Regions from separate parts of the Cellulomonas sp. P4_A2 genome, predicted to be linked through region 2. Evidence: predicted binding sites of a transcription regulator. Region 2 holds the regulator's gene; each other region holds the start of a gene.
The links. Region 2 encodes HrcA, which represses chaperone genes, less so after heat shock. Its sites were predicted from a motif close to TTNGCACTCGNNNNNNNCGAGTGCNAA; they were not measured.

Region 1 (3,270 bases), on a different contig from region 2:
CCGCCGTCGGCGGGACGGACGGCGGCCAGGATCGTCTCGGCCGCCTGGCGCAGGTCGCCGGAGTCGGCGTCGACGAGTGCGACCTCCCACTCGATCCCGACGGTGGACCGTTCGGAGTGCGCGAACGGCAGCGTGACGGGTGCGGCCATCAGGCGGCCTCGACCACGAGCACCTGCTGGCTGCCCGCGACGCGCGTCAGGACGATGGTCGCGAAGGCGCTGCCGCGCAGGTCGAGCTGGCGTCGCAGCTGCTCCGGCACGACGGCGGTGCCGCGCTTCTTGATCGTCAGCCTCCCGACGTCCCGCTCCCGCAGGTACGTCTTGAGCCGCTTGAGCCCGAACGGCATGGTGTCGAGCACGCGGTAGGCCGTCGCGGTCGGCACGGGAGTCAGGACGTCGGAGGTCACGTACGCGATCGTGGGGTCGACGAGCCGGCCGCGCACCTGATCGGCCAGCTCGCCCACCAGTCCCGCACGGATCACGGCGCCGTCGGGCTCGTAGAGGTACGCGCCGACCTCACCGGACGGCGGCCGGTAGATGCCGTCCGGGTTGCTCGCCAGGATCGTGTGCGCCTGCCCGTCGCGGAGCACGAGCGCGGACCGTCCCGGCCCCTCGGGCGCCAGCGGACCGAACCACAGCCCGAGCTCGACGACGTCGCCGTCCACGGACACCCACTGCGCGTGCGCGTCCATCGGCAGGGCGGAGTGGGGGATGCCCGGTCCGAGCTTGAGCCCGAGCGCGGGCACCCTCTCGCGCAGCTCGAGCACCCTGTCCAACGCCGGCTCGTAGGCCGAGGGGTCGAACACCCGGCTTCCCGACGAGGTCCGGCGGGCCGGGTCGGCGTACACGCCGTCGACACCCTCGCCCTCGAGGTCCAGCGCGAGACCGTCCCCGTGGCGCACTTCGGCGTCGGGGAAGTGCCGCAGGTTCACGGTCGCGATCGCCGCGGTCGCCTCGTCCACGTCCGTGGCCAGCACCCGCAGCCCGATGCCGGCGAAGGCCATCGCGTCCGCGCCGATCCCGCACGTGAGGTCCGCGACGCGCGTGCTGCCGGCGTCGCGGTACCGCCGGGCGTGGTGCGCGGCGACGTTCAGGCGGGTGGCCTGCTCCAGCCCAGCGACCGTGAACAGCATCCCGCCGGCGAAGTCGCCGAACTTGGTCGTCGCCTTGGCCCGCAAGCGCGACTGCGTCAGCGCCGCCGCGACGAGCACGGGGTCGAGGCCCTCCTCCTTGAGGCGGGTCGAGAGCGCCATCGTGCGGGACTCGTCGTAGGGCGGCAACGCCGACAGCAGAGCCCAGCCGGTGGGGCTGAGGAGCTGGGAGAGGCCCTCGGAGTCCATGCCGCCGATCCTTGCACGGCGGGACTGTTCGCTGTCGGCAGTTGGCACTCGCCTTGACCGAGTGCTAACGCCTTCCTAGAGTGAGGAGCTGGCACTCTCCCCGTGAGTGTGCCAACGGCGCTCCTGGCCCCGGCACCCGCGACGACGGTGGCCCGACAGCGCTCTTCGGACTCACGAACTACTCACATGCGAAGGGGAGGTCCGCTGTGTCGGTCTCCATCAAGCCCCTCGAGGACCGGATCGTCGTCAAGACGCTCGAGGCAGAGACGACGACCGCTTCCGGTCTCGTCATCCCGGACAGCGCCAAGGAGAAGCCCCAGGAGGGCGAGGTCCTGGCGGTCGGCCCCGGCCGTGTCGACGACAACGGCAACCGGGTCCCGCTCGACGTCGCCGTCGGCGACAAGGTGATCTACTCCAAGTACGGCGGTACCGAGGTCAAGTACGCGGGCGAGGAGCTCCTCATCCTCTCGGCCCGCGACATCCTGGCCGTCGTGGTCAAGTGATCTGACGCACCTCGTAGCACGGCCCCCTCGGTCCTCGGACCGAGGGGGCCGTTCTCGTTCCGGCCCGGACACGCGAGACCCCTCCGCGATCGCCGTTGATCGCCGGAGGGGTCTCGTGGACGTCAGGTCTCAGCCCACGCGCGTCCTGCGGCTGCGCTGAGCGAGGACGGCGGTGCGCTCGTCCTCCGACAGCCCGCCCCACACGCCGTAGGGCTCGCGCACCGTGAGCGACTGCTCGCGGCACTCCTTGATGACGGGGCAGGTGGCGCAGATGGCCTTGGCGGCCTCGGCGCGGCGGCGTCGCGCAGATCCACGCTCGCCCTCAGGGTGGAAGAACAGGTCCTGGTCTGCGTCACGGCACGCGCCCTCGAACTGCCACTCCCACAGATCCATCACGGGTCCGGGGAGTCGGGAGATCTCGGCCATGGTTTCCTCCTCAGTCGCTCCGTCACAGGCCGCGGATCGGCGGCTGTGCCGGAAGTTCGTGATGTACGGGTTGCCGTGGGGTGTGCCCCACGGGATGACGCGTTGGGGAGGACGTTACAACCGCTTCAAGAGTTGTTCAAGACCGGTTCGCCCCGCCATTCGATGAAGCGATTGGCCGCATTACCGCAGGTAGTCGATCCGTGTCCAGAGGTTCCCCCGGACGAACTTCGCGGCTCGGACTGGCACAATCGCGCCATGGTCATGTCTGGTGACGACGAGCCGCAGGCTGCCCACGCGCCCGCGCTCGCCGTCGCGGCCGTGGCCCGGCGCCTGGGCGTCGCACCTGCCACCCTGCGCACCTGGGACCGTCGCTACGGGCTCGGCCCGTCCGAGCACTCGGCCGGCGCGCACCGGCGGTACTCGTCGACGGACGTCGAGCGGCTGCTCGTCATGCGGCGCCTGACGCTCGACGGTGTCGCCCCCGCGGAGTCGGCCCGGATCGCGCTGGCCACCGACGTCGCCGCGCCCGCGGACGTGCGCCCGCCGACCGAGCGGACGCCGACGGCCGTCGTCGACGCGGCGCTCGCCGGCGACCTGGCCGCCTGCGCACGGGTCCTGGCCCTCTCGCCCGACGCCGACGTCCTGGCGTGGTGGACGGTCCTGGTCGAGCCCGCGCTCGACGCGCTCGCCCGCCGGACGGTCGTGGACCCCCCGGGCGTCGACGCGACCGCGACCGTGCACGCCGCCGCCCTCGCCGCCCTCCGCGACCGCACCGCCCCGTTCGAGGGGGCGCGCCGGCCGGTCGTGCTGGTGCTCGTCGTGCCGCGCGAACCGCGTCCGCTCGTCGCCCACGCCGTGGCCGGCGCCCTCGCGTCGCACGGCGTCGACGCGCGGATCGTCGGCGGACCCGGTGGCGTCCACCACGCGTTCGAGCTCGTCGCGATGACCCGCACGCGCGCCGTCGTCACGATCGGCGAGGGGCACCAGGTGGACCTCGAGGTC
Region 2 (3,270 bases):
CCGTCGAGCGTGTCCAGGGTCAGCACGGTGCCGAGCGCCGCGGCGGTCATCGGCACCTGGAGCGTCGCGTGCAGGTCGTCGCCGCGGCGGACGAACGTGTCGTTCTTGCGCTCGCGCACCTCGAGGTACACGTCACCGGCCGGGCCGCCGGCGGGGCCGACCTCGCCCTGGCCCGTGAGCTTGATGCGGGTGCCCGTGTCCACGCCCGCGGGGACGTCGACGCTCAGGGTGCGACGCGACCGGACCCGGCCCTCGCCCGAGCACTCGGTGCACGGCTCGGGGATGACGCTGCCGAACCCGTGGCACGCCGCGCACGGTTGGGTGGTCATGACCTGACCGAGGAACGAGCGGGCCACGCGCTGCACGGAGCCGCGGCCGCCGCAGACCTCGCACGTGCGGGGCGAGGTGCCCGGCCGGCAGCACGTGCCCGAGCAGGTGGGACAGACGACCGCGGTGTCGACGGGGACGTCGCGGTGCACGCCGAACGTCACGTCGGCCAGGTCGAGGTCGAGGCGGACCAGTGCGTCCTGGCCACGACGCGCCCGCGGGATGGGACCGCGCTGTTGCGCGGCGCCCGTCGCGGCACCGAAGAACGTCTCGAAGATGTCCTGGAAGCCGAAGCCGCCACCCATGCCCCCACCGGGCGACGACGGGTCGCCGCCCATGTCGTACGCGCGACGCTTCTCGGGGTTGCCGAGCACGTCGTAGGCGCGCGACACGTCCTTGAAGGTGTCCTCGGACCCGGCGTCCGCCCCGGCGACGTCCGGGTGGTGCTCGCGCGCGAGCTTGCGGTACGCCTTCTTGATCTGCTCGGGCGTCGCGTCCCGCGGCACGCCGAGGATCTCGTAGTAGTCGGTCACGGGAGGATGTGCTCGCTTCCGGTGGGAGTGCTGGTCAGGTCCGTCATTGGGCGAGGATCCGCGTGAGGTAGCGCGCGACCGCGCGCACCGCGGACATGGTCGCCGGGTAGTCCATGCGCAGGGGGCCGATGGAGCCGATGCGCGCCACCGAGCCGCTTCCCTCGTCGCCGTAGCCGGTGGTCACGAAGCTGGTCTCGACGAGGCCGTCGTGCTGGGTCTCGCGACCGATCCGCACGGTGACCGCCTGCGTGTCCTCGGCCATCTCCGAGAGCAGCCGCAGCAGGACGACCTGCTCTTCCAGGGCTTCGAGCACCGGCCCGATCGAGCGCACGTCGGTGCCACCGGCGCGTGCAAGGTTCGCGGTGCCCGCGAGCACGACGCGCTCCTCGCTCTCCTGCGCCAGCGTCTCCTCGAGCACCGCGACGACGCTGCGGACGAGATCCTGGTCCGCGGGCTCGAACGCCGGCGTCAGGTCCGCGAGCGCCACGGGCAGCTCGGACAGCCGACGACCTGCGGCGCTCACGTTCAGCCGGGCGCGCAGGAGGGCGACGACCGACTCGTCGAGGTCGCGGTCCAGCTCGAGCGTGCGCTGCTCGACGCGCCCGGTGTCGGTGATGAGCACGACGAGCAGGTGCCGCTGGCCCACGGGCACGAGCTCCACGTGCCGCAGTGCCGACCGTCGCAGCGAGGGGTACTGCACGACCGCGACCTGCTGCGTCAGCTGCGCGATGACGCGCACCGCCCGGTCGACGACGTCGTCGAGGTCCTGCGCGTTCTCCAGGAACGTACCGATCGCGCGGCGCTCCGGGCTGGACAGCGGTTTGACGCTCGAGAGCTGGTCGACGAAGAGCCGGTAGCCCTTGTCGGTGGGCACGCGACCGGCCGAGGTGTGCGGCTGCGCGATGTAGCCGCCCTCCTCGAGGGAGGCCATGTCGTTGCGGATGGTGGCCGGCGAGACCCCGAGGGAGTGCCGCTCGACCAGCGCGCGCGACCCGACCGGCTCGCGGGTGGCGACGTAGTCCTCGACGATCGCGCGCAGGACGTCCAGACGCCTGTCGTCGCTCATCTCTCGCCTCCTCGCCCAGCCTCGTGGTTCGCGCACGCACGCCGGTAGCACTCGCCCGGCAGGAGTGCCAATGCTACGCCGCGCCGCCGACACCACCGGGTGCTCCGCGCACAGCGGAACCGGCGCGCCCCGACGACCCCCGTGCGGCGGCCACCTACGCTGCCCGGGTGAACCAGGACCGCTACGGCTCCGACGTCCTGCGTGGCTCGGGCTCGACACACCATCGCGCACCACGCACCAGCCGCCCGCAGGCGGCCGAGACCGGCCTCGTCGTGGAGGAGGTCACCACCGGCTGGGTCGGTGCGGTCGTCCGCGTCGAGAAGTCCGGTGGCATCCACGTGGTCGTCCTGGAGGACCGCGCCGGCCGCACCCGCACGTTCCCGCTCGGCCGGGGCTTCTGGGTGGACGGCGAACCCGTGGCGCTCACCGCGCCGGTCCGCGCGACCGCACCCGCCAAGCCCACCCGCACGGCCTCCGGCTCGGTCGCGGTGCACGACGCCCGGGCGCGCGTCGCCCGCGGAAGCCGGATCTGGGTCGAGGGCAAGCACGACGCCGAGCTGGTGGAGAAGGTCTGGGGCGACGACCTGCGCCTCGAGGGCGTCGTGGTCGAGCTCCTCGACGGCGTCGACAACCTGCCCGACGCGATCCGCGACTTCGCCCCGGGTCCGGGCCGCCGCGTCGGCGTGCTCGTCGACCACCTCGTCGCCGGGGCCAAGGAGAGCCGGATCGCCGCGGAGGCCGTCCGTCTGGCCCCCGCCGGGACGGTGCTCGTGCTGGGCCACCCGTACGTGGACGTCTGGCAGGCGGTCCGGCCCGAGCGCATCGGCCTGAGTGCCTGGCCGACGATCGAGCGCGGCACCGAGTGGAAGCACGGCATCCTGCGCGAGCTCGGCTGGCCGGCGCAGGACCAGGCCGATGTCGCGCGGGCGTGGCAGCGGATCCTGCGCTCGGTCCGCAGCTACGCCGACCTCGAGCCCAGCCTGCTCGGCCGCGTCGAGGAGCTCATCGACTTCGTCACCACATGACGGTGCCCGGCCCTCGCGGACGAGGACCGGGCACCGGGTGTGGAGCGGTCAGGCGACGGCGGCGATCGGGTCGCCGAGCAGCCGCTTGAACAGGAACGCGCTCGCGAGGAGCACGACCGGGACGGCGACGAGCAGGCCGATGCCGCACAGGATGGCGCCCGCAGCCAGGATCAGGATGCTGAGCAGGTAGAACAGGATCGTCGTCGACAGGTTCGCCGTGATGAGCTGGTAGCTCGCCTTGATGGCGTCCACCGGCGCGAGCTGCTTGCCGATCACGAACCAGAACGTGAAGAACAGCAGGAAGTTCACGACGAGCGAG
Region 3 (3,270 bases), on a different contig from region 2:
TCGACGTAGCCCTGCCAGTCGTAGACGCTGTCCCAGCCCGGCCGCGGCCACGTGCCGTCCGACGGGACCGGCCCGCCGACGACGTCCGCGCGGACCGGGATCCGGCCCGGCGCCTGGTACCCGATGTGACCGTCGGTCGTCGCGAACACGATGTTCTGCGACGGGACGTCGAGCAGCGCAGCCGCGGCTCGGATGTCGTCGGCGTCCTTCGCGACGTCCATCGCGAGCACGGCCTCCATGCTCCGGCTCGGCTGCAGGGCGGTCCACGCGAGCGCGACCTCGAAGCGGCTGCCCGGCGCGTTGTCCGGCACCGGCGCGCCCGCCACGGTGTCGACGTCGAGCACGTCGGAGACGATCGGGCCGTGCACCGTCTCGCGCACCGGGAGCCGGATCGGGTCACCGCCGTTGACGGTGATGATCTCGGTGCGCTCGGTGATCGGCTCGGTGCCGCCGTTCATCCGCGTGGTGCTGCCGTCGACCCGCTCGAGGAAGAAGTCGCTGACGTCCGCGCCCAGGTTGGTCAGGCCCCAGGCGAGGTTCGCGTTGTGGCCGATGACGACACCGGGCATCCCGGCGAACGAGAAGCCGGACACGTCGTAGGGGCACGCGCTCGAGACGTCCGCGCACCGCAGACCGACCTGCGCCCAGACGCCCGGCGCGGAGATGCCCAGGTGCGGGTCGTTGGCCAGCAGCGGCTTGCCCGACTCGGTCAGCGCGCCGCCGACGACCCACGAGTTCGACCCGACGCCCTCGCCCTCGCCGACCAGGTGCGGCACCGCCTCGAGGGCCTTCTGGGCGCTCGCCATCGCCCGCTGCAGGTCGTCCTGCCCCAGGTCGAGGCTGGTGGTCGACGCCGTGCCCGTCACCGTGCTCGGCAGGTCCTCGCGCGTCAGGATCGGCGCGTTCAGGTCCTGCGGGTAGGCCGGGTAGAGCTGGTCGACACGGGCCACGTCACCGATCGTCGAGAACGCGGCCGCGCGGCCCAGCTCGTCGTCGAAGTTGCCGCGCAGGTCCCACGCCATGGCCTTGAGCCACGCCAGCGAGTCGACCGGGTCCCACTTCTCCGGGTCCTTGATGTCGAGCTGGAGGTCCAGGATCGTGTACTCGACCGCGATCGCACCCTTCGGCTTGCCGTCCAGGTACGCGTTCACGCCGTCCGCGTACGCCTGCAGGGCCGCCCGCGTGGCCGGTGTGACCTGCTGCCACTCCTGCTCGGCGACCCGTCGCCAGCCCAGCGTCCGGGTGACCTTGTCCGCGTCGACGGCGTCCTTCACGTTGCCGACGAGCTCCGCGAGCCGGCCGGACGTCACGTGCCGGCGGTAGTCCATCTCGAAGAACCGGTCCTGCGCCGCGACGTACCCCTGCGCCATGAACAGGTCACGCGACGACCGCGCGGTGATCGTCGGGACACCCCGGTCGTCGCGCGTGACCGTGACGTCGGCGCCGAGGCCCGGGAGATCCAGTGAGCCCGCGACCTCCGGCAACGGGCGGCGGACCACCACGAACCCGGCGACGACGACGCCGACGAGGACGACGACGAGCACCACGGCGAGCGTGATGAACGAGAGGCGGACCAGGTGACGACGAGGCACGCTTCGGAGGGTACTTCGCCGGACCCTGAACCGTTCGATCGCGTGGTCGCTCGGAATGTCGGGGCCCCGGATGCCGTTAGGATTGGCACTCGGATGTTGTGAGTGCCAGGTCCTCGTCTGATCGCCTGAGCCGCCGACCACCTGCCAGGAGTCGTTCTTCGTGCCTACCTACGCCTACGCCTGCACCGCCTGCGGCCACGCCTTCGAGGCGGTCCAGTCCTTCAGCGACGACTCCCTGACCGTGTGCCCCGAGTGCGACGGACGCCTGCGCAAGGTGTTCTCGTCCGTCGGTGTCGTGTTCAAGGGGTCCGGGTTCTACCGCAACGACGCCCGCGCCGGAGCGAAGTCGTCCACCCTGAGCCCAGCGCCGTCGACGTCGTCCTCCACGTCGGATTCGTCGTCGTCCACCTCGACGACCCCCGCGCCGGCACCTGCGCCCTCGACCCCCGCGCCCGCAGCGAAGCCGGCCGCGACCTCCTGATCTCCCCGGCGCCGCCTCTGACGGCGTCTGCCTGTTCTCGATGACTCGGGCTCGAGGTGCTGGGTGTCACCAGCCGACCACAGCCCCGCCGCCCGCGTTCTGCGGCCCGGACTCGTCGAGGAGGCTCGACGGCCTCCTAACGTCGGGGCATGCGCGATCTCGCCGGCCGGCCGCCACCGCTCACCCCGCGCCGGCCTCCCTTGCCCGTCCGGCTGCGGGTCTTCCTGTGGCGGTGCCGGTTCCTGGTCTGCGCGCTCTTCCTCGGCCTCGCCGCAGCCTCGACGGTCCAGGCGGTCCGACCGCCTGCGGCGCCCACCGTCGGGGTCGTCGTCGCGGCCCGCGCGGTTCCCGCCGGTGTCTCGCTGACCGCGTCCGACGTGCGGGTCGCCCGATACCCGGTCGCGACCGTGCCCGACGGTGCGCTGACCGCTCTCGCGTCCGCCGTCGGCGCCTCGACGGCCGTCCCGCTCAGCGCCGGCAGCCCGCTCGGGCCCGGCGTGCTCGCCTCCGCGGAGGTCAGCGGACCACCCGGAACGGTCGTCGCGACGGTCCGGTTCGCCGACCCCGCCGTCGCCGGTCTCCTCTCGGCCGGTATGCACGTGGACGTGCTCGCGGCGACCGCCGAGGGCGGCCCGGGAGGGGTGGTCGCGCGCCGGGCGCTCGTCCTGCCCGTCGCGCGCCCGCCCGCCGCGTCGAGCGGGCTGCTGGGCGGTGGCGCCTCCGGCGACGACTCGGTCCCCGTGCTCGTCGCCGTGTCGCCCGACGAGGCGCCCGCGCTCGCTGGCGCCGCCGCCTCCGCCTTGCTGTCCGCCGTCGTCGTGCCATGATCGATCGGATCGATCGACCAGCAGTGCACACCCGCGGCGTCGCACGGACGACAGCCCACCCCTCCACGAGGAGCACCCATGACCGACCGGATCAACAGCGGCCTGCGCGGAGCAGGCGAGCGGCTGCAGGGCACCGCGAAGGTGCTCCAGGGATTTAAGGACTTCGTCTCACGCGGCAACGCGATCGAGCTCGCCGTCGGTGTCGTCATCGGCGCCGCGTTCGGGGCCGTCGTCAAGGCGTTCGTCGACGGGCTGATCAGTCCCCTGATCGCCGCGATCTTCCGCAAGACCGACCTGAGCAACGTGCTCACGTTCGAGATCAACGGGGCCATCTTCTCGATCGGCCTGATCCTGAACGCGATCATCCTGT

Region 1: a site for HrcA is predicted at 1,381-1,407, ahead of groES (co-chaperone GroES). Genes of this name have one in related genera too.
Region 3: a site for HrcA is predicted at 1,675-1,701, ahead of AC1DUE_RS12835 (FmdB family zinc ribbon protein). Genes of this name have one in related genera too.

The regions. Positions count from the first base shown of each region.
Region 1 is NZ_JBFUHG010000016.1:117,082-120,351, forward strand. Features, by position in the region: gene AC1DUE_RS15180 (glutamate--cysteine ligase) at 1-149, opposite strand, end outside; gene AC1DUE_RS15185 (class I SAM-dependent methyltransferase) at 149-1,339, opposite strand; gene groES (co-chaperone GroES) at 1,546-1,842, shown strand; gene AC1DUE_RS15195 (WhiB family transcriptional regulator) at 1,972-2,268, opposite strand; gene AC1DUE_RS15200 (MerR family transcriptional regulator) at 2,524-3,270, shown strand, end outside.
Region 2 is NZ_JBFUHG010000002.1:82,773-86,042, forward strand. Features, by position in the region: gene dnaJ (molecular chaperone DnaJ) at 1-860, opposite strand, end outside; gene hrcA (heat-inducible transcriptional repressor HrcA) at 904-1,926, opposite strand; gene AC1DUE_RS03185 (DUF3097 domain-containing protein) at 2,094-2,951, shown strand; gene AC1DUE_RS03190 (hypothetical protein) at 3,000-3,270, opposite strand, start outside.
Region 3 is NZ_JBFUHG010000012.1:29,147-32,416, reverse strand. Features, by position in the region: gene AC1DUE_RS12840 (penicillin acylase family protein) at 1-1,592, opposite strand, end outside; gene AC1DUE_RS12835 (FmdB family zinc ribbon protein) at 1,753-2,073, shown strand; gene AC1DUE_RS12830 (SAF domain-containing protein) at 2,223-2,900, shown strand; gene mscL (large conductance mechanosensitive channel protein MscL) at 2,979-3,270, shown strand, end outside.